DNA from 2 places in the Comamonas sp. SY3 genome. Region 2 is predicted to be linked to the other one. Evidence: riboswitches for the same ligand, from Rfam matches in the RefSeq annotation. Region 2 holds a riboswitch; the other holds the start of a gene.
What was found. Region 2 has a riboswitch for cobalamin ahead of ACCQ08_RS03655 (TonB-dependent receptor). Riboswitches for the same ligand answer to the same signal wherever they lie in the genome.
Positions count from the first base shown of each region.

Region 1: another riboswitch for cobalamin. It lies ahead of ACCQ08_RS02065 (TonB-dependent receptor domain-containing protein); the one in region 2 lies ahead of ACCQ08_RS03655 (TonB-dependent receptor).

Region 1 is NZ_JBGTYN010000001.1:463,324-478,006, reverse strand. Features, by position in the region: gene ACCQ08_RS02115 (malonyl-CoA decarboxylase) at 1-1,266, shown strand, start outside; gene ACCQ08_RS02110 (Bug family tripartite tricarboxylate transporter substrate binding protein) at 1,462-2,478, shown strand; gene ACCQ08_RS02105 (enoyl-CoA hydratase/isomerase family protein) at 2,495-3,286, shown strand; gene ACCQ08_RS02100 (malonyl-CoA synthase) at 3,353-4,909, shown strand; gene ACCQ08_RS02095 (universal stress protein) at 5,017-5,460, opposite strand; gene fnr (fumarate/nitrate reduction transcriptional regulator Fnr) at 5,597-6,319, opposite strand; gene hemN (oxygen-independent coproporphyrinogen III oxidase) at 6,469-7,851, shown strand; gene ACCQ08_RS02080 (sulfite exporter TauE/SafE family protein) at 7,868-8,689, opposite strand; gene ACCQ08_RS02075 (cell division protein ZapA) at 9,137-9,556, opposite strand; gene ACCQ08_RS02070 (hypothetical protein) at 9,556-9,771, opposite strand; cobalamin riboswitch at 9,809-10,056, shown strand; gene ACCQ08_RS02065 (TonB-dependent receptor domain-containing protein) at 10,139-12,040, shown strand; gene ACCQ08_RS02060 (cobyrinate a,c-diamide synthase) at 12,063-13,484, shown strand; gene ACCQ08_RS02055 (bifunctional adenosylcobinamide kinase/adenosylcobinamide-phosphate guanylyltransferase) at 13,495-14,100, shown strand; gene ACCQ08_RS02050 (ABC transporter substrate-binding protein) at 14,100-14,683, shown strand, end outside.
Region 2 is NZ_JBGTYN010000002.1:134,824-149,506, reverse strand. Features, by position in the region: gene ACCQ08_RS03695 (efflux RND transporter permease subunit) at 1-2,410, opposite strand, end outside; gene ACCQ08_RS03690 (efflux RND transporter periplasmic adaptor subunit) at 2,435-3,685, opposite strand; gene ACCQ08_RS03685 (alpha/beta hydrolase) at 3,924-4,775, opposite strand; gene ACCQ08_RS03680 (LysR family transcriptional regulator) at 4,949-5,863, shown strand; gene ACCQ08_RS03675 (ferredoxin) at 5,874-6,671, opposite strand; gene ACCQ08_RS03670 (ABC transporter ATP-binding protein) at 6,664-7,455, opposite strand; gene ACCQ08_RS03665 (FecCD family ABC transporter permease) at 7,452-8,498, opposite strand; gene ACCQ08_RS03660 (ABC transporter substrate-binding protein) at 8,555-9,658, opposite strand; gene ACCQ08_RS03655 (TonB-dependent receptor) at 9,672-11,717, opposite strand; cobalamin riboswitch at 11,949-12,223, opposite strand; gene ACCQ08_RS03650 (LysR substrate-binding domain-containing protein) at 12,283-13,263, opposite strand; gene ACCQ08_RS03645 (MFS transporter) at 13,453-14,683, opposite strand, start outside.

The DNA.
Region 1 (14,683 bases), on a different contig from region 2:
CTGCTGGCCGACCTGCAGGCGGTGGCGGCCAGTGAAGTGAGCGATGCCGAAGGCGGGCGCCTGGCCGAGCCGGTGATGCAGTGGTATGCCGCTGCCCAGCCCGAGCAGCGCCTGGACTGTTGGCGCCTGCTGTGCGAGCAGTTTGTGCCCGACGTGGCCAAGATCGGCCAGGCCCGCCAGCGCTATGAAGACGCCATCGGCACTGCAAGCATGGCCGCTGCCGAGCGCCAGTTGCGCAAGGCCTTGCAGACGCCGCGCATGCGGCTGTTCCAGCGTTTTGCGGTGCCGGCGCAGGGCATGCGCTTTTTGCTGGATCTGCGTGCGCAGATGCTGCCGCAGATCAAAAGCCATGAATGGCTGGTCGCGGTCGATGCCGATCTGGAGTACCTGTTCTCCACCTGGTTCGATATCGCCTTCCTGGAGCTGCGCAGCCTCAGCTGGGATTCGCCCGCATCCCTGCTGGAAAAACTCATCAAGTACGAGGCGGTGCATGACATCCGCAGCTGGACCGACCTGAAAAACCGCCTCGACAGCGACCGCCGCTGCTACGGCTTCTTCCACCCGCGCCTGCCCAATGAGCCGCTGATCTTTGTCGAGGTGGCGCTGGTCGACAAGATGTCGGACAGCATTGCGCCGCTGCTGGACGAGGCCGCTGCCGCAGCCGACGTGAACAAGGCCAGTACGGCCATCTTCTACTCGATCAGCAACACCCAGACCGGCTTGCGCGGCGTGAGCTTTGGGGATTCGCTGATCAAGACCGTGGTGGAGCAGCTGCTGCAGGAGTTTCCGAAGCTGCGCCAGTTTGCCACGCTGTCGCCGATCCCTGGCTTTCGCAGCTGGCTGGGCAAGAACGCAGCCGATGTCTGGGAGAGCGCCGACAAGCGCCTGCGCGCCGAGCTGGGCAAGGCGCTGGACAAGGCCGACCCCACGGCGGACGACTGGATCGCAGCGCTGGAGCAACCCGGTCAATGGCAACCGGGCGACCCGGCTGCCAAGCTGCTGATGCATGCCGCTGCCCGCTACCTGGGCAAGAGCCTGGTCAAGGACAAGCCGGTGGATCCGGTCGCCCGCTTCCACCTGGGCAACGGCTCGCGGGTCGAGCGCCTGAACTGGGCGGGGGACACCTCGACCAAGGGCATCAAGCAGTCCTACGGCCTGATGGTGAACTACCTGTACGACCTCAAGCGCCTGGACAAGCACCGCAACCTGCTGGCACAGGGCAAGATTCCGGTGTCTTCGGGCATCGAGGCGCTGGCCAAGGTCTGAACCTGTTTTGATGGATGGCAGGCCAGCATGGCGCCCCCGGGTGCCGCGCTGCCCTGGAGAGAACTGCAGGCCCCCCATAAGGGCCGCAGCCTGGGTGGTGGGCAGGCTTTGCTGACCATTCAGGGACTGCGCGTTGCTGTCGGCGCGCGCAGGCGGGTGTGCGTGGATCTTAAAAAACAAACGTTAGGAGACAAGATGACCAAGAGCAAAACACCTTTCCCGTCCAGAAGACGAACCTTGCTGGGCCTGGCTGCCGGCATGGCGGGCACGGCGCTGCCCGCCTGGAGCTGGGCCAGTGCAGCTGCGGCACGCGACTGGCCGGTCAAGCCGGTAACCTGGGTCGTGCCATTTCCTGCAGGGGGCGGCACCGATGCCTTCGCGCGGCCGCTGTCCTCGCAATTCTCGAAGTTGTCGGGCAAGACCCTGGTGATCGACAACAAAGGCGGCGCCGGCGGCACCCTGGGGGCCAGCTTTGCGGCGCGCCAGCCCGCCGATGGCTACCACTTCTTCATGGGCGGCACCCACCATGTGATTGCGCCCTCGGTCTATCCCAAGCTCGACTACGACATCCAGAAGGACCTGGTGCCGCTGGCCTTGCTGGCCACGGTGCCGCAGGTGCTGGTCGTCAACCCCAAGCGGGTGACGGCGGCCAATATGCAGCAGCTGCTGGCCCAGCTCAAGGCCAACCCCGGCAAGATGAGCTTTGCCTCGGCCGGCGCCGGCACCAGCCACCACCTGGCCGGCGAGCTGTTCAAGATCCAGAGCCAGACCGACATCCTGCATGTGCCCTACAAGGGCGCCGGCCCGGCGCTGCAGGACCTGATTGCCGGCAATGTGGACATGCTGTTCGATGGACTGGGCTCGTCCGCCGCGCATATTGCTGCCGGGCGCATCAAGTGCCTGATGGTCTCGGGCAGCCAGCGCAACCCCTCGTTGCCCGATGTGCCCTGCGCCGCGGAGGTGGGCTTGCCCGATTACAACGTGACCACCTGGTACGGCCTCTGGGCCATCAAGGGCACGTCGCCCGAGCTGCAGGCGCGCATGTTCGAAGAGGTCAAGCGCATGGGCACCTCGGAAGAGATCAAGGCCATCTGGGCCAAGAACGGCGCGGAATATGGCAGCATGACGCAGCCGCAGTTTGCGGCCTTTGTGGCCGATGAGGTCAAGCGCTGGGCCGAGGTGGTCAAGGTCTCGGGCGCGAAGATTGAATGACAGCAGGAGCGATGTGATGGCGGGGCAGGTTCGTGTGGAATCGTGGACGGCGGGCGAGGACGCAGCCGGCGCACAGGCGGTGCGCGTGGTGCTGGCCCATCCGGGCAAGCGCAATGCGATGTCGCGGGCGATGTGGCGGCAGCTGCGCCGCGTGTTCGAGGAATTGCAGCTCCGGCCAGGCCTGCGCTGCATCGTGCTCCAGGGCGAGGGCGAGGCCTTTTGCGCTGGCGGCGATATCTCGGAATACGCGGACTTTCGCTTTCACCCCGAGAGCCTGGCCGCCTTTCATGAAGGCGAGGTATGGCCTGCACTGCGTGCCATGCTGCAATGCGATGTGCCCCTGGTCGCCGCCATTGAAGGGGCCTGCATGGGCGCGGGCGTGGAGCTGGCCAGCTGCTGCGACAGCCGCCTGGCGGCAGACACGGCCCAGTTTGGCGCGCCGATTGCCAAGCTCGGCTTTCCGATGGCGCCCAGGGAGGCGGCGCTGGTGCTGAGCCAGGTGGGGCCTGCGAAGACGCGGCAGATGCTGCTGGAGGCGGCGGTCTTTGGTGCCGACCAGATGCAGGCCTCGGGCTTTTTGAGCCAGGTCCTCCCGGCCGCCCAGCTGCAGGCCGAGCTGGCGCGCACGGTTTCCCGCATCTGTGGCCTGGCCCCCCAGGCCGCCCGCATGACCAAGCAACTGCTGCGTGCGCTGGCCGACGGCGATGCCCAGGCGCGGGTGCTGCAGCAGCCCTATGCCTATGCCGATTCTGCAGAGCACCGCGAAGGCATTGCCGCCTTTGTAGCCAAGAGAAGTCCCCAGTTTTGACGCTGCCTGCGCGGGCCAGCGGCCCGGCTGCAGGCGCCAAGGAAACCACCAACCACGTAGACCAACATGACCAACGACAACCTGTTCTGCGCGCTGCGCGCAGCCTTTCCTGACGACCTCGATGCCATCGCGGTGGAGACCACCTCGGCCAGCGGCGCGCCGCTGCACTACAGCTGGCGTGACCTCGATCGCATGAGTGCGCGCATCGCCAACCTGCTCGATTCGCTGAACATTCCTTCCGGCAGCCGGGTCGCGGTGCAGGTGGAAAAATCGGTCGAGGCGATGGCGCTGTACCTGGCCACCTTGCGCGCAGGCCATGTCTTTCTGCCGCTGAACACCGCCTACCAAAGTGCCGAGATCGAGTACTTCATCACCAATGCGGAACCGGCAGTCGTGGTCTGCTCGCCCGCCAACTTTGGCTGGGTGTCCAAGATCGCCTTCCAGTGCGGCACGCAAAGCGTGTTCACCTTGGGTGATGACCGCAGCGGTACCTTGCTGGAGCGCGCGGTGCACTGCGCCGATACCCACACGCCCGCGCAGAAATCCGCCGGCGACATGGCCGCCATCCTCTACACCAGCGGCACCACGGGCCGCAGCAAGGGCGCGATGCTGAGCCACGGCAACCTGCTGAGCAATGCGGTGATGCTCAAGGACTACTGGGGCTGGAAGAAGGGCGATGTGCTGATCCATGCGCTGCCGATTTTCCATGTGCACGGCCTGTTTGTCGCGATCCATGCGGCGCTGCTCAACGGCAGCAAGATGATCTGGTTTGCCAAGTTCGAGCCCAAGGCGGTGATTGCCGCGATGGCACGGGCAACGGTCTTCATGGGCGTGCCGACCCTGTATGTTCGCCTGCTGGCCGAGCCCGGCCTGACCAAGGAGGCCACCCGGCATATGCGCCTGTTCATCTCGGGGTCGGCGCCGTTGCTGATCGAGACCTTCCGCGAATGGCAGACCCGCACCGGCCACACCATCCTGGAGCGTTATGGCATGAGCGAGACCATCATGCTGGTCTCCAACCCCTACCAGGCCGATGCCCGCCATGGCGGCCAGGATGAGCGCCGGGGCGGCACGGTGGGCTTTGCGCTGCCGGGTGTGGGCGTGCGGGTGCAGGGCGATGATGGCCAGGCACTGGGCGCCGACGAGATCGGCCATATCCAGGTACAAGGCCCCAATGTGTTCAGCGGTTACTGGCGCATGCCCGAGAAGACCGCCCAGGAGTTCACCGCTGACGGCTGGTTCAAGACCGGCGATGTCGGCAAGATCGATGCGCGTGGCTATGTGACCATTGTGGGCCGCAGCAAGGATTTGATCATCTCCGGCGGCTACAACGTCTACCCGGCCGAGATCGAAGGCTTCATCAACGAGCTGCCGGGCGTTGCCGAAAGCGCGCTGGTTGGCGTGCCCCACCCCGATTTTGGCGAGGTCGGTGTGGCGGTGGTCATAGCCAAGGCAGGCCAGCAACTGGACGCCGAAGCCATCATTGCGACCCTCAAGAAGCAGCTGGCCAACTTCAAGATTCCCAAGCGCTGCTTTGTCGTGGCCGAGCTGCCCCGCAACACCATGGGCAAGGTGCAGAAGAACCTGTTGCGCGACCAGTACCAGGGCCTGTTCAAGGGCTAATGCCCTGCAGAGGCGGTTTGGAGCCGCCATGACAAAACCCTCGCTTGTTGCAGCGCATCCGCTGCCGCAAGCGAGGGTTTTTTATCGGGGTTGAAGTTATGCGGCGGTCAGCGCAGCACCAGCACCGGTATCGTCGCATGGGTCAGCACATGCTGGGTTTCGCTGCCCAGCAGCAAACGCTTCAGGCCACGGTAGCCGTGCGAGGCCATCACAATCAGATCGCAGTTTTCCTTCTTGGCCGTCTCCAGCAAGGCTTCGGCAATCAGGTCGGACTTGATCACCAAGGTCTTGATCGGCACGCCCGTTGCGGCCCCTTCGGCCACGACCTTGTCCACCACGCTCTGCGCAGCGCGCTGCCAGCCTTCTTCGATGCGTGCGATGTCATCGGGGTTCTGCATCGTGCTGCCTTCAAAGTAGCTGCGCGGGTAGTTCGGCGAGATATTGACGGCGGTGACGGTGGCATGGCTCAGCTTGGCCAGCGCCAGCGCATGGCGGACCGCTTTCTCGGACAGCTCAGAGCCATCGGTGGCAAGCAGGATATGTTGGTACATGACAGGCTCCTTTCGGGTCAGACTCTGGACAGGGCCACAGGCTGCTGCCTTGCCCTGGTTTCATCTCCAAGCATCGCCGCTTATCGCGCGGAACGATGTCGGATCAGGCCGCGTTCGTGTCTCGGGCCTGCACTTTTCAGGCCGAGCAGGCCTGGGTGTTGATCAGACCCTGGAGCTTGTCGGTGTCGAGAATGCGCACATGGCGCTGCTTGACCTCGATGATGTTCTCCTCGGCAAACTTGGAGAAGGTGCGGCTCACCGTTTCGAGTTTCAGGCCCAGGTAGCTGCCGATTTCCTCGCGGGTCATGCGCAGGATCAGTTCATGCTGCGAAAAGCCCCGGGCGTGCAGCCGCTGCACCAGGTTCAGCAGGAAGGCGGCCAGACGCTCTTCGGCACGCATGCTGCCCAGCAGCAGCATCACGCCGTGCTCGCGCACGATCTCGCGGCTCATGACCTTGTGCACATGGTGCTGCAAGGCGGTCACTTCGCGCGACAGGTCCTCGAGTGTCGAGTAGGGCATCACGCAGACCTCGGCATCTTCCAGCGCAATCGCGTCGCAGGAGTGGCGGTCGTTGACGATGCCGTCCAGGCCGATGATCTCGCCCGCCATCTGAAAACCGGTGACCTGGTCACGCCCGTCTTCTGTGGCGATGCTGGTCTTGAAGAAGCCGGTGCGAATCGCATACAGCGAGGTGAACGTCTCGCCATTGCGGAACAGCGCACTGCCTCGCTTGATCTTGCGACGGGTGGCAACGATCTCGTCGATACGCTCCATTTGTTCGGCCGACAGACCCACGGGCATGCACAGCTCGCGCAGATTGCAGTTGGAGCACGCCACTTTGATGGAGTTGGATGTCATGTATCAATACCCGTGAACAAATATTCGTGTAGGAACGGCGTTCCATGTATGCGCCTATTGTGCGTGCAGGCGCCAAATGGGTTCTTGATGTATATCAAGGACGGGTGGCAAGCCTTGGGGCACATTGGGGGTCCGCAAGGATAAAGCCCATGATTTCCCTGACCCCCGAACTGCTGCGCCGTTTTGACGTCCCCGGCCCCCGTTACACGTCGTATCCTACCGCAGACCGATTTGTTGAAGCCTTTGCTGCGAATGAGTACAAGCAGGCGCTGGTGCAGCGCGGCCACGGCCTGGCTGGGAGATTGGCGCCGCTGTCGTTGTATGTGCATGTGCCGTTCTGTGCCTCGCTGTGCTACTACTGCGCCTGCAACAAGATCATCACCAAGCATGCCGAGCGGGCCGACGAATACCTGGACTACCTGGAGCGCGAGCTGGATCTGCAGCTCGCCCACCTCAGCACCCGGTCCACCATCAGCCAGCTGCACCTGGGCGGGGGCTCGCCGACCTTCCTGAGCGATGCGGGTCTCAGCCGCCTGATGGATATGGTCAAGCAGCGCTTCCATCTGCAGCCGGGCGGCGAGTACTCGATCGAGATCGACCCGCGCACCGTGAGCCGCGAGCGCCTGCTGCACCTCTACCAACTGGGCTTTAACCGCCTGAGCTTTGGCGTGCAGGATTTCGACCCGCTGGTGCAAAAGGCCGTGCACCGCGAGCAGCCCGCCGACCAGGTGTTTGCGCTGGTCGAGCAGGCGCGCGCAATCGGCTTTGAATCCATCAATATTGATCTGATCTATGGTTTGCCGTTGCAAAGCCCGGCCAGCTTCGCCCGCACGATGGAGCAGGTCAATGCGCTGCGGCCTGACCGCATTGCGCTCTACGCCTATGCGCATCTGCCCGAGCGCTTCAAGCCCCAGCGCCGCATCCTGGTGCAGGACTTGCCCAGCCCGGCGGACAAGCTGGCCATGCTGGCCCAAGCGCTGGCCGCGCTGGAGGGTGCCGGCTATGTCTATGTGGGCATGGACCATTTCGCGCTGCCCGAGGATGCGTTGGCGGTGGCCAAGCGCCAGGGCCGCCTGCACCGCAATTTTCAGGGCTATAGCACGCAGCCCGATTGCGATCTGCTGGCACTGGGCGTCTCGGCCATCGGCCGCATCGGCGCCACCTACAGCCAGAATGCCAAGACGCTGGAGGAGTATTACGACCTGATCGACCAGGGCCAGATCCCCGTGGTGCGCGGGCTGGCGCTGACGCGCGATGACCTGCTGCGCCGCGCGGTGATCATGGGTCTGATGTGCCAGGGCAGCCTGGCGATCGAATCGCTGGAGCAGGCCTGGCTGATCGACTTTGCGCAGTACTTTGCCGCCGAGCTGGCCCAGCTGCGCGAGCTGCAGGCGCAGGGCCTGGTGGACGTGCGAGACGATGTGATCAACGTGACCGAGCTGGGCTGGTACTTTGTGCGCGGCGTGGCCATGGTGTTCGACAAGAACCTGCAGGCCGACCGCAACCGCGCGCGCTTCTCGCGCATCATCTAGCCTGCTGTGGCCCGTCTCAGACCTGCCAAGCCGCCAGACTCTTGTAGAGCATGTACAGCGCCAGGCACAGCAGGATGCCGCCAAAGATCTTCTTGAGCTGTGCCACCGGCAGGCGGTGCGCGGCACGGGCACCCAGCGGTGCGGTCAGCACGCTGCAGGTGGCGATGGCGGCCAGGCCCGGCAGCCAGATGTAGCCCAGCGAATGCGGTGGCAGGCCCTGAAGGTGCAGGCCGGCCACCATGAAGCCTGCGACATTGGTGACGGCGATCGGAAAGCCCAGCGCCGAGCTGGTTGCCACCGCGTTGTGCATCGGCACGCTGCACCAGGTCATGAAGGGCACGCTGATGAAGGCGCCCCCGGCACCGACGAGACCCGAGAGGCAGCCAATCACGCCGCCGGCCGCCAGCTGCCCGGCGGTGCCAGGCATCGGGCGCGTCCCTTGGCTGTTGGGCCTGCGGAACATGCGCAGTGCCGAGTAGCCAATGAAAAGGCCGAAGAACAAGCCCAGGTAGCTGCCCTTGAGCACCGCAAAAATGCCCAGGCTGGCCAACAGGCCGCCCAGCACGATGCCAGGGGCCAGGCGTTTGACGAGATCCCAGCGCACGGCACCATGCTGGTGGTGGGCGCGGACGCTGGACATCGATGTGAACACGATGGTCGCCATCGACGTGGCGATCGCCATCTTGATCGCCAGCTCAGGCGCCACGCCCTGGGTGCCCAGGATATAGGTGATGAAGGGCACCAGCACCATGCCGCCGCCGATGCCCAGCAGGCCTGCCAGAAAGCCGCCGATCAATCCCAGCAGGGACAGCGGCAGCAGAACGAGAGGATCAGCCATGGTGCGCAGTAAAAAGGCCACCTGAAACAGGTGGCCTGAAACCCCGCTGTCGCGGAGAGGAGAAGACAGGTTGGGCAGCCTGCCCGAAAAAATCAGGTGTTCGCAGCGGATCCACTGGACCGTCATCCTGAACCGGGGGTTCAGGTGGGCGAGGGCAACCTATCGTTGGGTTCATCTGACGCGAGACGATCACGCTCAATAGGTAATGTACCAAGCCCGTGCTCGTAGAGCATTGGTTCAAGGAACTATAAAGTCCAGCAGGGCTGCGAACGCTTCCATTGTAATCGCTCGCACCTGCTGCACCCGCCAAAATCGCAATTCAATGTGCTGAGATTGGTCAAAAAAGATAGCGTCCTACACAGCTCGTAGAACGCATGGAACGGTATTTTTAGCCAATGCATTGCATGGCGCCAGTATTTGGTGTTAGCGGCTGCTAACACGCTGCTGTCAGGCGCTGGCGGCCAGCGTTTGTACACCCGGGGAGGGAGCGGGAGCCAGTGCCGCATCGAGCCGTTGCAGCACCGATTGCAGACGGGGCTCATCCCAGTCGAGGCTGGCCTGCGCAGCGGCGGCGGGCTGGGTCTGGGCCTCGGCCATTGCAGCCGATTGGGCGGCGGCCTGCGCTTGCAATGCATCGGCCGTCTGGCTCAACTGGCTGTTTTGCACTTGCAGGTCGAGCAGATCAAAGGCCACATTGAGCGCCGCCAGCACGGCAATGCGCTCGCGGCCACGGATCTTGCCCGCGTCGCGGATGCCGCTCATGGCCTCATCCACATGCTTGACGGCGGCCAGCAAGCGTGCCTCCTGGCCTTCGGGGCAGCCCAGCATATAGCTTTGCTGCATGATGTGTACTTCCAGCTGTTTCATCATTCGTCCTGGTCAAAGGTCTTGGGCAGGCGTTCGATCAGTGCGTCCACGCGGGCGCGGGCCGCAGTCAGGCGCGATTGGAGGGAGTCGCGCTCCTGGGTGAGGGTGGTGACCTGCTCTTGCAGTTGGGCGTGGGCGCGTTGCAAAGCCTCATGACGGCTCAGCAGTGCTTCCACCCGCTCAAGCATCAGATCCATAGAAGGCGTAGTGGCCATAGAGAGACAGTCTTCTTAAGTGCGCAATGGGTTTAACGCTAAAATTGTACCCGTTGGTGCTCGCCCCAGTGGTTCACATGGGGGCAGTTCAACGGGAAGCAGGAGCGCTGCTTGTGCCCTACAAGCCTTGCGCAACCTGCGCTGCCCCCGCAACGGTAAGCGATGGTTGGCTTTTGCGCCATCCACAGCCACCACTATGCCACTGAATACCTTGAACAAGTGTTTGGGAAGGCGTGTGCTGTGTCATCGCCAGCCCGGATACCGGCCAACATAGTGGAGGTGCGTGGCCCAGGTGCTGCCACAGCTTCCGTGTTCCCCATTGCCGGCGGGGAGGCTGGCGCGGGGTGGTTCATCGCCAGCTCAGTCCATGTTTTTCTCGCCATTCACGACACGCCGCTGCGCGCGTCCCGTCTGCACGCCCCGTTGCCGGTTGTTCCCCTCCCGCTCCGCCATCGCTTGGGCGGTGAGCGCAGCGCTGCCTTGCGTGGCGCTGTCCGCGCAGGCGCAGCAGCTGCCCTCCGGCCAGGAAACAGCGGGTAAGAACCTGCAGGAGATGGTGGTGACCGCCAACCGCATCGCGCAGCCGCTGTCCGATCTGGTGGCCGATATGTCCATCATCGATGCGCCAACCATCGAGCGCCAGGGCCCGGGCAGTGTCGCCGATGTGCTGGCGCGGGTGCCGGGTATCCAGATCACGCGCAACGGCGGGCCCGGCACGACCACCAGCGTGTTTCTGCGCGGCGCCGATTCGCGCTTCACCGCCGTCTACGTTGACGGCGTGCGCATGGATTCGCAATCGACTGGCGGCGCCTCCTGGCAATCGATTCCGCTGGCGCTGATCGACCGCATCGAAGTACTGCGCGGCCCGGCTGCTGCCGTCTACGGCTCGGACGCCATGGGCGGTGTGGTGCAGATCTTCACGAAGAAGGGCGAGGGCGGCGTGCCCCAGCCCTATGTGGGCCTGGGCTTTGGCAACCGGGGCACGTTCACGGCCGAGGCCGGTATCTCCGGCAGTGCCGACGGCTGGGATTACGCGCTGGGCCTCAACCGCTCGCAGACCGATGGCTTCAATGCACGTACGGCCGCCACCGCCAACCCGGACAAGGACGACTACCGCAGCAATGCGGTCAGCGGCCGCCTGGGCTACCAGCTCAACCGCCAGCACCGGCTGGAGGCTACTTTGCTGGCCAGCGATGTGAACTCGGGCTATGACAACAGCCTGACCGAGGACGACCGCAGCCTCAACAAGATGTATGCGCTGGGCCTGAACTGGCAGGCGCAGTGGACCGCGCAATACAGCACCAAGCTGCAGTTCACCCAGTCTCGCGACTATTACGAAACCCGGCCCTCGCCCTACCAGACGGACACCCGCCTGCAGAACTACCTGTTCCAGAACGAATGGCGCCTGGGCGTGCACACGTTGACAGCTGCGCTGGAGCGGCGTGACGACGCATTGACCAATGGCGGCATTGACCGCGACCGCCACCAGAATGCGCTGGCGCTGGGCTATGGCCTGAACACCGGCCCGCACACGGTGCAACTGAACCTGCGCCGGGATGACGACAGCGAGTTTGGCGGCAAGACCACCGGCAGCGCCGCCTACGGCTATGCGTTTGCAACCCACTGGCGCGCCACGGCAACGGTGGGCACCGCCTTCCGTGTGCCCACGCTCTACCAGCGCTTCAGCGAATATGGCGATGCCTCACTGCAGCCCGAGAAAAGCCGCAATGCCGAGCTGGGCCTGCGCTGGGCGCAAGGTGCGCACAGCTTCTCGGCCACGGCCTACCGCAACCGGGTGACCGACCTGATCAACTTCTCGTCACCCGGCAACTGCGACAACCCATTCGGCTGCTATGCCAATGTGGGCAAGGCACGCCTGGAGGGTATCACCCTGGCGGGCACCACCAAGCTGGGCGCCTTCAACCTGCATGGTTCGGTTGATTTCCAGAACCCGCGCGACACCGAAAACGACAAGCTGCTGGCGCGCCGCGCCAAGCGCTATGCCACCCTGGGCGCCGAGACGCGTGCCGCAGGTTGGACCTGGGCCGCCGACCTGCAGACCAGCGCCAAGCGCTTCGACAATGCCGCCAACACCAATGTGCTGGGCGGCTACACCTTGTTCAACCTGTCGGCGCAGACCGAGGTGGCCAAGGATGTGAACCTGATCGCCCGGATCAACAACCTGGCGGACAAGCGCTACCAGACCGCACGCACCTACGCCACCGAAGGGCGCAGCGTGTATGTGGGTGTGAAGTGGATGCCGCGCTGAGCGCAGAGGGGATAAGCGAGCCATGACAGAGATGACGGTTCAGGACCGCCCAACGGCCTCTTGTGTGGCGCTGCTGATTGCGGCGCCCGCATCCGGCCAGGGCAAAACCACGGTGACAGCGGCCCTGGCCCGCCTGCATGCCCGCCAGGGCCGGCGGGTGCAGGTGTTCAAGTGCGGTCCGGATTTTCTCGATCCGCAGTGGCTGCGCCTGGCCAGCGGCCAGCCGGTGCATGCGCTGGACCGCTGGATGAACGGCGAAGCGGATGTGCGCGCGCGCCTGTTCCAGGCCGCGCAGTGCAACGATGTGCTGCTGATCGAAGGCGTGATGGGCCTGTTCGATGGCGCCAACAGCGCCGCCGAGCTGGCCAAGTCGCTGGGCATCGCTGCCGTGGTGGTGGTCGATGCATCGGCGATGGCCGCTACCTTTGGCGCCATTGCCCATGGTTTGCAGCACTATGACCCGGGCCTGCAACTGGCCGGCGTGCTGGCCAACCGGGTGGCCACCGCCCACCATGGCGAGATGCTGCGCAGCGGCCTGCGCGACCCGGCCCTGTGGCTGGGCGCGATGAACCAGGTCAGCCTGGATGCCGCCAAGCCGCGCGCCAACCTGCTGCCCGAGCGCCATCTGGGACTGGTGGCAGCCCATGAGCTGCACGACGCCGCCGAACGCCTGGATGCTGCTGCCGATGTGCTGGCGCAAACGCCGCTGGGCCAGCTGGCCTGGCAGCAGTGGCAGCAGCGCTGGACGGTGGCCTTTACCGCGCCTGCGCCCACCGCCCCGGTGCCCGCCTGGCTGGCCGGGCGGCGCATTGCAGTCGCCCGCGATGCCGCTTTCAGCTTTATCTACACTGCCAATCTGGAATGCCTGCAGGCCATGGGGGCCGAGCTGGCCTTTTTCTCGCCGGTCGCCGGGGAGCGCCTGCCCGCCTGCGATGCGCTGTGGCTGCCCGGGGGCTACCCGGAGCTGCACCTGCAGGCACTCAAGGCCAATGCCGGTCTGCAGCTCGATCTGCAGGCGCACGTAGAGCAGCGCAAACCCGTCTGGGCCGAATGCGGCGGCATGGTGGCGCTGGCCGAAGGCCTGACCGATCTGGACAGCCGCTGGCACAGCCTGTGGGGCTTGCTGCCGGCGCAGGCCGTGATGCAGCAGCGCCTGGCAGGGCTGGGCATGCAGCAGCTGCTGACGCCCTGGGGCATGCTGCGCGGCCACACCTTTCACTATTCGAAGCTGCAAAGCGAAGCCCAGCAAGTGGCGCGCAGCAGCCGCCCGGGCCAAGCGGCCGACAGCGGCAAGGGCGAAGCCGTCTACCAGCAGGGCAGCATCCATGCCAGCTATTTCCATGCCTGGTTCCCCTCGTGCCCGCAGGCGGTGGCCGCCTTGCTCGGGGTGGAGATGCCGGTGGTCGATCCGCAGGCCTGGCACAGCGGGGCACTGAACGCCTAAGATGCGCGGCATGGATCAATCTATATTCCATATCGATGGAGCACCGCTGAAGCTGCTGCTGCTGGGCGGGCAGAAATCGGGCAAATCGCGCCAGGCCGAGCTGCTGGCGCGCGCCTGGCTGCAGGCCGATGCCGGCCGCAGCGCCAGCCTGGTCGCCACCGGCACTGCGTATGACCTCGAGATGCACGAGCGCATTGCGCGCCACCAGCGTGACCGCCGCGAGCGCGTGCCGCAACTGGCGACCCTGGAAGCGCCGCGCGACGTCGCCCAGCTGCTGCAGGCCCACAGCCGGCCAGAGCACCTGCTGGTGGTCGATTGCCTGACCCTGTGGCTCACCAACTGGCTGATGCCGATGGAGCCGCCAACCCCAGCGCCCGCCACTGCGCCAGCGCCTGCGCAAGCCTGGCAGGCGCAGTGCGATGCCTTCATCGCTGCGTTGCAGGCCGCCACTGGCCCCGTCATTCTGGTCAGCAATGAGATTGGCCTGGGCGTGATTCCGATGGGCCGCGAGGTGCGCGCGTTTGTCGATGCGCTCGGTCTGCTGAACCAGCAAGCGGCAGCGGCCTGCAACCGCGTGCAACTGATGGCGGCCGGCTTGCCGCTGCAGATGAAATGATGGCTTTGTTTTTTGCTCTCCGACCCCGTCTGCGGCAAGCGCTGGCCTGCATGGCGCTGGGGGCCGCATGGCCGATGGCGTATGCGGCGCCGTCTGCCAGCATCGATGAACTGCGCCTGCAACCCTTTGCGAATGCGCCGGTCTGGAAGGACCAGGATCTGGTCACGCCCGTGGCCATCGTCGATGACCGGGGCCGCCAGGTGCAGCTGGGCCAACTGCCGCAGCGCATCGTGAGCCTGTTGCCATCGCTGACCGAGAGCACCTGCGCACTCGGCCTGTGCGAGCGCCTGGTGGGGGTGGACCGCTATTCGGACTGGCCTGCCTCGGTCAAGAAGCTGCCGGTGGTAGGCGGCGGTCTGGACCCGAGCGTTGAATCGGTCGTGGCGCTCAAGCCCGATGTGGTGCTGCTGTCCAATGCCTCCAAGGCGGCCGAGCGGCTGCAGGCGCTGGGCCTGAAGGTGGTGGCGCTGGATGTGAAGTCCAAGGCCGACATCCACCGCGTGCTGGGCACCCTGGGCCAGCTGTTGGGCGTGCCGCAGGCGCAGGGCGCGGAGCGGGTCTGGCGTGACCTGGAATCGGGCAT
Region 2 (14,683 bases):
CGCCGGTGGTCGATCGCACCTTCAAGGCGCCCACATCTTCGGCGCGGGCGCGGAAGCCCGCATCCGCTTGCACCCGCACGCTGTAGGTGCGGCCAAACTTGTTGAAGTCATTGGCATACAGGCTGCCCAGATAGATCTGCAGGGTCTCGAAAATATCGGTCACCGGCACACCCAGCTGGCGCGCCTTAGTGCGGTCGATATCGGCGTAGAGCTGCGGCACATTGACCTGCCAGCTCGAGAAGATGCCAGCCAGCTCCGGCGTCTGGTAAGCCTTGGCCATGAAGGCCTTGACCGCGCCATCCATCGCTTCGTAGCCGAGCGAGCCCCGGTCTTCGATCTGCAGCTTGAAGCCGCCCGTGGTGCCCAGACCCGACACCGGTGGTGGCGGGAACATGGCGATAAAGGCGTCCTGGATCTGGCCAAAGGCCTGGTTCAGTTGGCCCGCCACAGCGCCACCGCTCTGGTCGGCGCGGGTGCGCTCGGCAAAGGGCTTGAGCGAGACGAACACGATGCCGGAGTTCGAGCTGTTGGTGAAGCCATTGATCGACAGGCCGGGGAAGGCGATGGCATCCTGCACATTGGGGTTCTTCTTGACGATATCGCCCATGCGCTTGATCACGTCCTCGGTGCGGTCCAGGGTCGCGCCATCGGGCAGCTGGGCAAAGCCCACCAGGTACTGCTTGTCCTGCGCCGGCACAAAACCGCCGGGCACCATATGGAACAGGCCCCAGGTGGCGCCGACCAGCGCCAGGTACACGACGAACATGCCGGCCTTGTGGCCAATCACGCGGCGCACGCCGCCACTGTAGGCTTCCGAGCCACGGTGGAACACGGCATTGAAGCGGCGGAAGAAACCGCCCAGCACGCGGTCCATGCCACGGGTCAGCGCATCCTTGGGTTCGTCATGGCCCTTGAGCAGCAATGCGGCCAGTGCGGGCGACAGGGTCAGCGAGTTGATGGCCGAGATCACCGTGGAGATCGCAATCGTCACCGCGAACTGCTTGTAGAACTGGCCGGTCAGACCACTGATGAACGCCAGCGGCACAAACACCGCGACCAGCACCAGTGCAATCGCAATGATGGGGCCCGAGACTTCACGCATGGCCTGGTAGGTGGCCTCGCGCGGGCTCAGTCCGGCTTCGATGTTCCGCTCCACGTTCTCGACCACGACGATTGCATCATCGACGACGATACCGATGGCCAGCACCAGCCCGAACAGGCTGAGCGCATTGATGGAGAAGCCCAGCAGATGCAGCACCGCAAAGGTACCCACCACCGACACCGGCACCGCCAGCAGCGGAATGATCGACGCGCGCCAGGTCTGCAGGAACAGAATCACGACGATCACGACCAGCGCGATGGCTTCAAGCAAGGTGTGGATCACCGAGTCGATCGACGCCCGCACAAACTGGGTCGGGTCATAGGCAATGCGGAACTCCACGCCTTCTGGCATGTTCTTTTGCAGCTCGGCCATGGTGTTGCGCACGTTTTCCGAGATCTCCAGCGCGTTGGAGCCCGGGGCCTGGAACACGCCCATACCCACCGCAGCTTCGTTGTTCAGCAGCGAGCGCAGCGAATAATCAGCTGCGCCCAGCTCCAGGCGGGCAATGTCGCGCAGACGCGTCACGGCACCGTCCGAGCCGGTCTTGACGATGATGTCGCCAAACTCCTCGGTGCTGGACAAACGGCCTTGGGCATTGATCGACAACTGGGTATCCACGCCAGGCAGACCCGGCGATGCACCCACCACGCCGGCAGCGGCTTGCACGTTCTGGCCACGGATGGCGGCCACCACATCGCTGGCCGACAGGCCGCGCTGGGCGACCTTTTGCGGGTCCAGCCAGGCGCGCATCGAGTAATCGCCACCGCCAAAGATCTGCACCTGGCCTACGCCCTGGATGCGCGCGAGGCGGTCCTTGACGTTGAGCACGGCATAGTTGCGCAGGTAGTCGATGTCATAGCGCCCATTGGGCGAGACCATGTGAACGACCATGGTGATGTCCGGCGAACTCTTGACCGTGGTCACGCCCAGGCGCCGCACTTCTTCGGGCAGGCGCGGCTCGGCCTGCGAGACGCGGTTCTGCACCAGCTGCTGCGCCTTGTCCGGGTCCGTGCCCAGCTTGAAGGTCACGGTCAGGGTCATCACGCCATCGGTGGTGGCCTGGCTGCCCATATAGAGCATGCCTTCGACACCGTTGATGGACTCTTCGAGGGGCGTGGCCACGGTTTCGGCGATCACCTTGGGGTTGGCGCCGGGGTACTGGGCACGCACCACCACTGAGGGCGGCACCACCTCGGGGTACTCCGAGATGGGCAGGGCCCGCATGGCGATCAGCCCTGCCAAAAAGATCAGCAGCGACAGCACACCCGCAAATATCGGGCGGTCGATGAAAAATCGGGATAAATTCATACGCTTGGCTTTTTTGTTATCGGTTTAGGCGGCGGGCTTGGAGCCATCGTTGGCAGCCTGCTGCGCATCGCCCTTGAGCTCGGATTTGCTGGACATCGGCACCTCCTGCGGTGCCACCACGGCACCGGGGCGCACCCGCTGCAGGTCATTGACCACAATGCGCTCGCCGGCCTTCAGGCCCGAGCTCACCAGGCGCAGCCCTTCAAACGGCGCGCCCAACTGCACTTCGCGGTACTCGGCCTTGTTGCCCTCGCCCACCACCAGCACAAACTTCTTGCTCTGGTCCGTGCCCACGGCACGTTCGTTGATCAGCAGCGCCTGCTGGCTATGGGGCTGGCCCATGCGCACGCGGGCAAACTGGCCGGCCATCAGCGCGCCATCGGCGTTGTCAAACACCGCACGCACCCGCACGGTGCCGCTGCGCGCATCCACCTGGTTGTCAATCAGCTGCAGGTGGCCCTTGTAAGGCGTGGCGCCACTGGTGCCCACTCCCATCTGCACGGGAATGCTCTCGATCAACGCACGCGCGCTCTTGCCCTGGCGCAGGCCTTGCAGCGCATTGGTCACGATCTGCTCGTCGGCATCAAAACTGGCATACATGGGGTTGACGGAGACCAAGGTCGTCAGCACTGGCGCGCCGGCACCGGCGCTCACCAGGTTGCCCACGGTCACATCGATGCGGCCCATCTTGCCGGCCACGGGCGCGCGCACCTGGGTGTAGCCGAGGTTGAGCTTGGCCGTCTGCAGCGCGGCCTGCGCTGCGCGCAGGTTGGCGTCTGCTTCGCGGCGGGCGTTGGTGCGCTCGTCCAGTTCCTTTTGCGCAATGGCGCGCTCTTCCCACAGACGGGCGGCGCGCTCGGCTTCGCTTTGCGAATAGCCCATGCGTGCCTTGGCGGCCACCACCTGGGCTTCGGCACGGTCCACTTCAGCGGCATAAGGTGCGGGATCGACCGTGAAAAGCAGATCACCGGCCTTGACCAGCGCACCCTCCTTGAAGTGCACCGCCTGCAGCGCGCCGGCGACACGCGGGCGCACGTCGACGCGCTGCACGGCTTCGAGCCGGCCGGAGAATTCATCCCACAGCTGCACGTCCTGCTGCAGCACCTGGGCGACGGAGACAGGCATCGCGGGCGGTGCCGTGGCCTCTGCCGGCGCACTCGCGTGCGAGCTTTGCAGGCCCATTGCCGTGCCGCCTGCAGCCACCACGGCAGCTGCCAGACCGATGGCCGTCCACCAGCGGCGTTGAGGGGAAGTCGAAGTTTTGTTGTTGCTCATGGCCAAGTCCTGATGTGTGCGTGAATAGTTTTTGAGGTTTCTTGCGGCAACGGCATGCCCCTGCGGCTATAAAAGCCGACAGAAAATCCTTGCCACAGTGGAGCCTCTGCAAAACTCCACACGGCAATGCGTTGCGAGAAAGCGTTTCTAAGGGTGGTGAAGGCGCAGCTGCCCGCCGCCGCTCCCCGGGCTTTACCGGAGGGAGGCGCCGCTCAAGCCTTGCGCTTCGTTCAGGGGATCAGGCTTGCGCCCGACATCGGGATGTCTCGAAGAAAAGTGCCAGTTGTTCCAGCACGGCCCCGGCACAGGGACAGGGCTCGGGAGCACGGGGCTCAAGCAATGCATCGGGCCACTGTTGCGCGACCTTGAATACATGCTGCTGCACCAGATGACCCGCTGCCTGCAGGCGGCTGGCATAGGCCAGTGCCTCGTCGTGCATCGGATCCTTATCGCCCACCATGATGAGCGTAGCGGGTAGTCCAGCCAGGCGCTGCGCCATCGCTGGCACAGCGTAGGGATGGATGCCGCCATAGGCGCAGCCCAGGAACTTGCTCCAGCCCTCGGCCCATTTGCATTCCGTTGCATCGCCATTGGCAGCGCGAAGCGACGCCGTGCCGGCACAGGGATTGAGCATGGGTGAGAGCAGGATCTGCCCCGCCAGCGGTGGATGGCGTTGATCACGCGCCATCAGACACACGCCGGCGGCCAGGTTGGCACCCGCCTCCTCGCCAGCCACATACATCGGCGCACCTTTGCCGGCAAGGCGTGTGCGATGTTTGTAGCTCCACTGAAGCATTTCATAACCGATCTCCAATGGACGCGGAAATGGATGCTCAGGCGAGAGCGGGTATGCCACCGACACCACACGGGCCCCTGCTGTTGCCAGCAGACCCGCAACGGTGCAGCCACTGTCCAGATCGCCTTCGACAAAAGCGCCGCCATGAAAATGCAGCACCAAGGGCGAAGGCTCGCCGGACTTGCCTTTGCTACCGTACAGGCGCACGGCCACCGACTCGCCCGACGCCGTCGGAGCGACGGTGTCGATGAAGTCGGGAGCCAATACGCTGTTTTTTACGGTGGTGTCAGACATAAGTGAGCCTGTTGATGAGTAGGCATGGGTAAATGTAGTTGCGATGCTGCAACTGATCAATCGGCAAATTATGGCCGCACTATTTCCAAATCAGGAACAATAGCGCCATCTTTCGCGTGTGAGAATCCACCTACTTTTAGCGCGCGCGTGCGCACCAGTGCAAGGAGAGGCAGATGGATCAGATACAGGCAATGCGGGTGTTTGCGCGGGTCGTGGAGTCGGGCACCTTCACGCTCGCGGCCACCTCGCTGCAGCTGCCCAAGGCCAGTGTGACCAAGCATGTGCAGGCGCTGGAAGACCGGCTGCGGGTCAAACTGCTCAACCGCACGACCCGCCGCGTGACGGTGACCACCGATGGCGCCGCCTACTATGACCGCGCCGTGCGGCTGTTGAGCGACTTCGATGAACTCGAAGCCAGCATGAGCCAGGTGCGTGCGACCCCGCGCGGGCGTCTGCGTGTGGATGTAGGCACCTCGATCGCCCGGCTTCTGGTGATTCCACAGCTGGCGACCTTTCAGGCGCGCTACCCGGACATCCAGATCGACCTGGGCGTGACCGACCGCACCGTGGACCTGATTGCGGATAATGTCGATTGCGTGGTGCGCGGCGGCGAGCTGCGCGACCAGTCACTGGTCGCGCGCCGTGTCGGGAACGTGGAATTTTTGACGGTGGCCTCGCCCGCCTATTTGCAGCGCCAGGGCACGCCGCAGCATCCGCGCGACCTGGAAAACGGCCACAACAGTGTGATTTACTTCTCGCCGGTCACCCAGCGCCGCTATCCGCTGGAGTTTCAGCACAACAGCGAGAGCATCGAGATTGCCAACCCCTCGACGTTAGCCGTCAACGAAGCCAATGCCTACACGACCTGCCTGCTCAGCGGCCAGGGTGTGGGCCAGATCACCAGCTACCAGGCGCGCGAGTATCTCCAAAGCGGTCAGCTGGTGCAGATCCTGCCGGAATGGACCCAGCCTTTGCTGCCGGTTTATGTGGTGTACCCGCCCAACTCCCATCTGAGTGCCAAGGTGCGGGCCTTTGTCGATTGGGTGGTGGAGATTTTTGCGGCCGATCCGCTGCTGCAATGCAAATAGCGCACTGCGCTCATTCGTCCGCATCGCTGCAGGGCGGAGGTGCCTGGAGCGTATGCACCCGGTGGGCTGCACAGGCCTCGCTGCCTTCGATGTGGCTCTTGAGCACCGGCACCAGGCTGTCTTCATCCAGATGGCCGTACCAGACGCCTTCGGGGTAGACGATCATCAGCGGCCCCTGGTTGCAGGGGTACTGGCAGCTGGTCTGCAGCAGCTGCAGCTGCTGTTTGAGGGGCGCGCCTGCCTGCACCGCTTGGCTGAGCCGGGGCCATAGCGCGGCGGCACCCTTGGCCACGCAGCGCGGCCCCATGCACCACAGCACATGGCGCTGGTGGGCGGGCACCGTGCTCCAGGCCACCGGGTCGTTTTGCCAGCCCTCTTCGCCCTCCTCGGCCACCACATCGGGCCGCGACGTTGCCAGCGCCAGGTGGTTCAGCAATGCGGGCACGAGGCCCTGCCACTGCAGCAGCGGCTGCGCAAATACCAGCCGGGGCCGGGCATGGCCGGGCTGGCTGGCCAGCCAGCGCCTGGCCACCTTATGCAGCCAGCGACGCAGTGCCGGCTCGTCGGGCACCATCGTGGGCTGGATGACGATCGTCTGCTGCGCCCCACCTGCAGGCGCAAGCGTGGCGCGCAGGCTGTCCAGCGCCTCGGGCAAGGCCGGCTGGTTGCGGTCCACAAAGGCCAGCTGCATAGCCAGGTCGGGGTCTGCCTGCTGGCAGGCCTGCAGCAAGGCCTGCAATTCGTTCTTGGCTGCCGACCCCAGTCCACCCCGGCCCAGCAGCAACAACGCATCAGGTTTTTTAGCCATCGGGTCTGTCCATCCAGTAACTCACACGGGCCTTGTCCAGGCGCGGATGGCGGTCCACCAGCGCCTCGACCTGGAACACGCGCGCAATGGTTTGCGAGGTCAGCACCTGCTCGGGCCTGCCCTCGGCCTCGATCACGCCGGCTTGCATCACGTAGATGCGGTCACAGAACTGCGCAGCCAGGTTCAGGTCATGCACCACGATCAGCACGGTGCAGCCCGAGGCGCGCACCAGGCTGAGCAGCTCCAGCTGGAACTGGATGTCCAGGTGGTTGGTAGGCTCGTCCAGAAACAGCAGCTGCGGCTGCTGGGCCAGCGCACGGGCGAGCAGCACCCTTTGGCGCTCACCGCCGGAGAGCGATGACAGCGGATGGTCGGCCAGGCGGCTGGCCCGCACCTGCGCCAGACAGGCGTTGACGATGGCCTTGTCCTCGGCACTGTCGCGCGCCCAGCGCGACTGGTGCGGAAAGCGGCCCATCATTACCAACTCCTGCACCGTGCAGTCAAAGCCCAGGCCCGTATCCTGGCCCAGCACTGCCGCCTGCTGCGCAAACTGCCGCGTGCTCATCTGCCAGATGTCGCGGCCCTGCAGCTGTATCTGGCCACCGGCATCGGGCTGCAGCACACGGTAGAGCATGCGCATCAAGGTCGATTTGCCGCAGCCATTGGGCCCCACCAGACCGACACATTCGCCGCGCGCCACCTGCAGGCTGGCGTGGCGCACTATCGGTGTGGCCTGGCTGCCATGGCCGGCGCTCCACGACAGTTGCTTGGCGCTCAGCATCATGCGCTGCCTCCCGGGATCGCCGTGGTGCGGCGCCACAGCATCCAGATAAAGAAGGGCCCGCCAATGAGCGACGTGATGACGCCCACCGGCAGCTCGCTGGGCGAAAACCAGGTGCGGGCGGCCAGATCGACCAATACCAAAAAGCTTGCACCCATCAAGGCGCTGACGGGCAGCACGCGGCGGTGGTCACTGCCCACCAGCATGCGGGTGATGTGGGGAATGACCAGGCCGACAAAGCCGATGGCACCGCTGACTGCCACCATGGTGCCCGTCAGCAAGGACACCACCACGAACAATTGCAGGCGCAGGCTGGCAGTGTTCAATCCCAGCGTGGCAGCGCCCTCGTCGCCAACCAACAAGGCATTGAGCTGTCTCGCACACAGCAGCAGCCACAGCAGGCCCAGGCCCAGCACTGCGGCAGGCAGCCCTAGGGCGCTCCACTGGGTCGCTGCCAGGCTGCCCAAGGTCCAGGTCAGCAACGCATTGGCCAGTTCGCGCTGGCCGGCGGTCAAGGTGATCAGGCTGGTCACACCCATCAGCATGTAGCCAATGGCCACACCGCTCAGGATCAGCCGGGTGGCATGCAGGCGCCCTTGCTGCTGGGCCAGCGCATAGACCAGCGCAGTGGCCAGCAACGCGCCAACAAAGGCGCCTGCGGTCATGGCATAGATACCTGCCATCGCCAAACTGCCATAGGCCAGCACCGACACCGCCCCCACCGACGCGCCGGAGGACACACCGAGCATGTACGGATCGGCCAGCGGGTTGCGCACCATCGCCTGCATCACCACGCCGACCACGGCCAGGCCGGCGCCCACCAGCGCCGCCAGCAGCACCCGGGGCATGCGCACCATCCAGACAATCTGGTAGTGCTGCTGGCTGATGCTGCCCTGCCCTGCATCGGGCTGCCAGCCGCCGCCCAGCAGCTGCTGGCTGACGACCGACCACACGGTGGAGGCATGCAGCGATGCCGAGCCCCAGGTGATGGCGGCCAGGCCACTGACCAGCAGCAAGACCAGCAGCAGCAACAGGCACAGCGCCAAGGACCAGGGCTTGCGCCGCTGGCGTTCATGCTGGCCGTCACAGCCCGGCGCATGGCTCACTGCTTGGACTCCGCCACAGGCAGCCATGGCACGGGGTCCACCGTGATGCGGCGATCCGGGTGCAAGGCAGCAGCCAGGCGCTGCGCCACGTTCACGTTGCGCGGCCCTGGCGTGGCCTCGGCATAGCTGATGACGAAAAAGCGCTGCTCGCGAATGGCCGACACCCCCGCCAGCTCCGGCTTGGAACGCAGAAAATCGATCTTGCCCTGTGCGCTGGGCTGGCCGTAGTCGATGATGATGATCCACTCCGGGTCGCGGGTGATCACATCCTCCCAATTGCCTCGGGGCCAGTTGCTGGGGATGTCCGCAAAGATGTTGCTGCCCCCTGCGGCATCCAGCATGGCCTGGGGCATGCCGAAGCCGCCGACCGTCGTCGGTATCTTCTCGCCGCTGTCAAACACAAAGACACGCGGTTGCTGCGTGTTGCCTCGCATCTGCGTGGCCAGCTGGTTGATCGAGGCCTGCAGCTTGGCAATTTGCGGCTGCGCCTGGGTTTCGATATCGAAGATGCGCGCCACATTGCGCAGGTCCGCCAAGGTGTCGGCCAGCGCCACACGCTCACGCTTGTGGATGCGGACGCAGGACTCGGACAGCACATAGGATGCGATGCCGTGCTTTGCCAGCAGCTCGGGCGTGACCCCGCCGGGGCGGAACCCATAGCTCCAGCCGCCAAATACAAAGTCGGCGCGTGCCTCCAGCATGGTCTCCAGGTTCATGTCCTGCGACGAGAGCTTGGGCACCCGGGCGAACTGGTCCACCAGCTCGGGGCTGATCTCCTTGCGCGACGGTATTCCCGTGTAACCGACCAGCTGGGGCCCCAGGCCCAGAAACAGGAACATCTCGGTGATGTTCACATCGTGCGTGATGGCGCGCTGCGGTACCCGGTCATAGCGCTGGGGCTGGCCGCAGACATCGATCACCAGCGGCGCAGCCCGCAAGCCTGCGGGCGCGGCAGCCGCCGCACTGGCGATGGGGACCGCTGCTGCCTGGGTGGGACGGCTGGGCGGCTGCGGGCCGGCTGGCTGGTCACAGCCGGCCAGCACCAGGGCGGCCGCTGCCGCCAGCGCGCGCAGAATGTGCCGGGAGGTGCTTGCTGTCATGCCTGGGCCTTGCTCAGAAACGCAGATGGGCCATCAGCTCAAAGCTGCGGCCATTGCCCATCAGCCATTGCGAGCCGTAGGACGATGCAGCATAGCGCTTGTTGGTCAGGTTGCGGCCAACGAGGTTCAAGCTGGTGCTGCGGTTCAGGTTCCAGCCCAGTACGGCATCAGCCACGGTGTAGGCGGGCAGCTGCGCGGTATTGGCATTGCTGGTGTAGCGGCTGGCAACATGGCGCAGACCCAGCGATGCCCGCCAATCGCCCGTCTGGTAGTGCGCCCAGGCATTGGCCGTGTAGCGCGGCACATTGGCGGGCTGGTTGCCGGCGCGGTCAATGGCGGTGGCGCCTTCGCGCAGCTCGTCAAACTGGGCATCCACATAGGCCAGGTTGCCCTCAAAGCGCCAGGACGTAGTCGCCCGCCAACTGCCCGCCAGCTCGATGCCCTTGGACGACTGCTTGCCGCCCTGGATGGACAGCGCTGGGCGGTCCGGGTCGCGCGTGATGATGTCCTTCTTGCGGATGTCGAAGACCGCCAGGGTCCACTCGCCCTGGTCATTGGGCAGTTGCTGCTTGATGCCCACCTCCACCTGGCGGCCCTTGCTCAGGGTGAAGCCGGTTTGCGACTGGCTCAGCGACAGCAGACTGGTAACCGGGTCATGGCCGGTGCTGACCTGGGCATAGACGCTGGTGTTCTGGTCCAGCTTGTGGGTCAGGCCCAGGCGCCAGGAGGTGCCGCCCAAGGTCTTGTCAAAACGGGCCGGGCTGAGCAGGTCCATGCGGTCAAAGTCATACAGGTCGCGGCGCACGCCGGCCATCAGCAGCCACTGCGCGCCCAGCTTCCAGGCGTCTTCGAGATAGAAGGCGTTCTGGCGGATGCGCGAGGTCATGCGCGCCTTGTAGGGGTCCGGGCTGTTCCAGTAGCCACTGGTGCCACCGGTCAGCGGCACATCGGACTCGCCGGTATATGGGGAGTTGTTGAGGGCGGTGAACTTGGCCTGCGACACGTCCCAGCCCATCGCAATCTCGTGCTGGCCGGGCTTGAATACGGCACCCAGGCGGTTGCCGCTTTGCTCCAGATCGTGGCCGATCTCCAGGTAATCGTAGCGGTAGACCGTGCGGGTGCCGGCATCGTAGTCGTAGCCTTCGATGTTCTTCCAGTGGCGGTCGGCCTTCATGTGGTAGGTCTCGTTGCGCAGCACCATCGCGTCGCTCACGTTCCACTCGGCCTTGAGCTTGTAGCGCTGGTCCTTGTAGTGGATGTCGCTGTCGAGAACGTTGAAATTGCGGTCGCGCAGTGCCGCCACCGGCTTGCCATCAACGACGGGGGTACCAAAGTAGCGCTCGGGCCGCTGGTCGCTGACATCGGCCGTCAGATCCAGGCGCAGATCGCTGCTGGCCTGCCAGCGGATGGCGCTCATCAGCTTCTTGCTGTCGCTGTTGCCCAGCTGGCGCTCGCCGTCCGTGCGATCACCGTAGACATCCAGGCGGTAGCTCAGGCTGTCGCTCAGTGCGCCGGTGGTGCCCAGGCCTGCACGGGCCGTGCCGTTGGAACCAGCGCCCAGCAACACTTCAGACGAGCTGGCGCGGCTGGGCTCCTTGCGCACCGCATTCACGGTGGCGCCCATCGTGCCGCTGCCATACATCAGCGATGCCGGCCCGCGCAGCACATCAAAGCGCTCATAGCCCCAGCTGGAATTGGGATAGGCCACGGTGCCTGCGGCCACGCCCAAGGCCAGACCGTCTTCGGCCACGCCCACCGAGTTGACGCCATTAAAGCCACGGCTGGAAAACGACAGTCCGCCGTTGCCAGGGGTGCCGGTCGTGCTCAGGTCCACGCTGCGGCCCACGGCGTCCACCACCTCGTAGTCGGCGCGCTCCTGGATCTGCACAGCCGATACCGAGCTGACGCTGGCCGGCAGGTCCTGCAGCGGAATGGCCAGCTTGCTGGCCGAGGTGGAAGGCAGCTGGAGCGCATGGGGCTCGCTGCGCTTGTCGGTCACCACCACTTCGGACAGCGATGCCTCCTGCGCATGGGCCACCGCCATGCCCAGGGCAGGCAAACACAAAACACAGGAGTGACCCACCAGGCGCAACGAGGAAGAGAGCCGACCGGCTGCCAGGAGCCGGTTTTTCGGATAAGGAACTGCAGTCATTTCAACAAAAGGCGAAAACTGCCTGATGTGAGGGCCGCACTGCACGCGGTCATCCCAGGGACGGGGCCGCATGCCGAACCGCCGTCCACACCCCGCAGACAGTTGAGAGAGCGCCGTCAGGACAGAGAGGTCCGGAACACGCTACGACTACGAACAGGCCGGTCTCCGGGCTTACAGGCGGTACGGCGCAGGCGCCGACCCGGTAACCGGTCTTCCCAGGGCGGGCGTGTCTCATGGCCTCGCAGGCATGGACACACTCTCGACCCCAGTGACTGGGCCCGCGTGGGAGCGGGCCGCATCGGCTACTTTTCCTGTCTACCGTTGCGGGGGCAGCCAAGGCTTGGGGGAGCTTCCTCCCGACCTTGTTCCCGTTTCACTTGTGCATGACAAGCACCTGTAGATAGGCTTTTTTCAAAGCGCAGCCAGTGTACCAGCCGCGAGCCATTGGTGCGCCGTTCGACGGCAGGCTGTGTCAGCCCGGCGATACAGCGCTGGCTGGGGGGCGTGATCGGCTCGGCGGCAGGCGCGACGCGTAGCCGATGAAGTCGGTGCTGCTCAACTGGCCCAGCAGCCATTGCCGAAAGCTGGTCTGGATCGGCCGCTCCCCCCCGCCCCGGCGCGTATAGAGGTGGAATTTGGGCGTTCTATCCATCGGCAGTTGGCGCAGCAGCTCCGGGCCAAAGGGCGCGAGCAGCTTGCCGCTGTGGATGTAGCTGAGCGCATCCACATAGGACAGCAGCCCCACCCCCTGCCCGCTGAGGACGGCCTGCAGCATCGCATCGTGTGTGTGCAGCAGCATCGGGCTGGCATGCTTGTCGCCCGGATCCAGGCCCAGCATGGCATAGATGTCCTGCCACAAGGTGTTGTGGCTGAGCGGCGAGATGAGCCGGTGGTGCGGCAGGTCCTGCGCGGTTTCCACCGGGTGCTCGGCCAGCAGCTGGGGTGCGGCAACGATGACCTTGAGGTCTTCGAGCAGCGGTGTTTCATCGAGGTGGTCCACACCGCCATAGCCCCAGACGATTGCAGCATCCAGATCACTGCTGTCAAACGAAGGCAGCTCCACGCCAATGGAGATGCGCAGATCCAATGCGGGGTAATCCTTGGTGAACGACGGCAGCGAGCGGATCAGGTACTGGGTCGCAAAGTAGGGGCTGACCTGGATATGGAACTGTGCGTCGTTGTGGTGGGCGCGCACCGCCTCCATCCCCTGGCTCAGCGCATCCAGCCCCTGCTCCACATAGTGGTACAGCGTCTGCGCCTCCTCACTGGCGAGCAGGCCACGGGTGCCGCGCTCGAACAGCTGCACGTCCAGGGCACTCTCCAGCTGCTTGAGCTGCTGGCTGGCGGCCTGCGGGGTCAGGCACAGTTCGTCGGCCGCCTTGCGGATGGAGCCATGGCGGAAGACGGACTCGAACACGCGCAGCGGCTGCAGGGGCGGTAGCTTGTATTTCATGGAGGGGCGCCGGGCACGGAGGACGACTGCCCGGGCTGCCGATGATTATAGGTGGCGGCCCGGCTCCCATCGGACCGGCTCAACACCGTTCCAGCCTGCTGCGCCCTGCCCGTTACGCTGATAAAAAAACGCATCCGGAAGGGATGCGTTCGGGCTGGCGCAGCGCGCAGCGCGCAGCAGCGCATCGGCTTACTGCACCGGATCACCATGCATCGGCAGACCGGTACGATCCCGGCTGCTGACCAGGGCGATGAGGCCGATGATGGCCGCGCCGATCAGGTAGTAGGCAGGCACGACAGGGTTGCCGGTGCGGGCGATCAGCCAGGAGTTGATCATCGGCGCGGTGCCGGCAAACATGGCCACGGCCACGTTGTAGCTCAGCGCCATGCCCTTGAAGCGCACGCTGGTGTGGAACATTGACGGGATGATCGAGTAGATGCTGCCCAGCAGCATGGCCAGGCAGAAGTTCAGCACCATCAAGGACGAGACCTTGGCGGCGGTGCTGCCTTCGAGCAGCAGGTGGAAACAGGGCACGGCCAGCACCGCGATGGCCAGGCTGGCGGCGGTCATCATGGTCTTGCGGCTGAGCTTGTCGGCCAGCATGCCCATCAGGGGGATCATCACCACCAGAAAGAGCTGTGGGCCCAGGGACAGCTTGAGGCCGGTGGCCACATCCACATGCAGCGCGCTGACAAAGTAGGTCGGGATGTAGGTGACGACGGTGAACAAGGTGACATTGGTCACGATGATGATGCCGGCCGACTGGAACAGCTCCTTCTTGTGGGTGGCGAACAGCACTTTCCAGCTCGCCTGTGCCAGCGCATCGTGCTGCTGCTTCATCGCGACAAAGGTCGGGGTCTCTTCGAGGTACTTGCGGATGTAGAGGCCAATGGCGCCCAGCGGCAGTGCAATCAGAAAGGGAATGCGCCAGGCCCAGTCCAGAATCTGGTCGGCACTGAAGAACACGGTCAGGATCGCGGACACCGAGGCACCAAAGAAGAAGCCGGCCATGCACCCAACCTCCACCCAGCTGGTGAGCAAGGTGCGGTTGCGGTCCCGGCAGTATTCGGCCACAAAGATGGCGGCGCCACTGGCCTCGCCCCCGGCGGACAGGCCCTGCATCAGGCGCAGCACGATCAGCAGCAACGGTGCGGCGATGCCGATGCTGGCATAGCCGGGCAGCACGCCGATCAGGAACGTGGAGATGGCCATCATGATGATGGTGATGGTCAGCACGCGCTTTCGGCCGTACTTGTCGCCCAGCGAGCCAAAGAAGATGCCGCCGATGGGCCGGGCAAAAAACGCAATCGCAAAGGCCGCCCAGGACGCGGTGACCTGCATCGTGGGTGAGCTGCTGGCAAAGAAAACCTTGCCCAGCACTGCGGCCAGGTAGCCGTAGACGGAAAACTCGAACCATTCG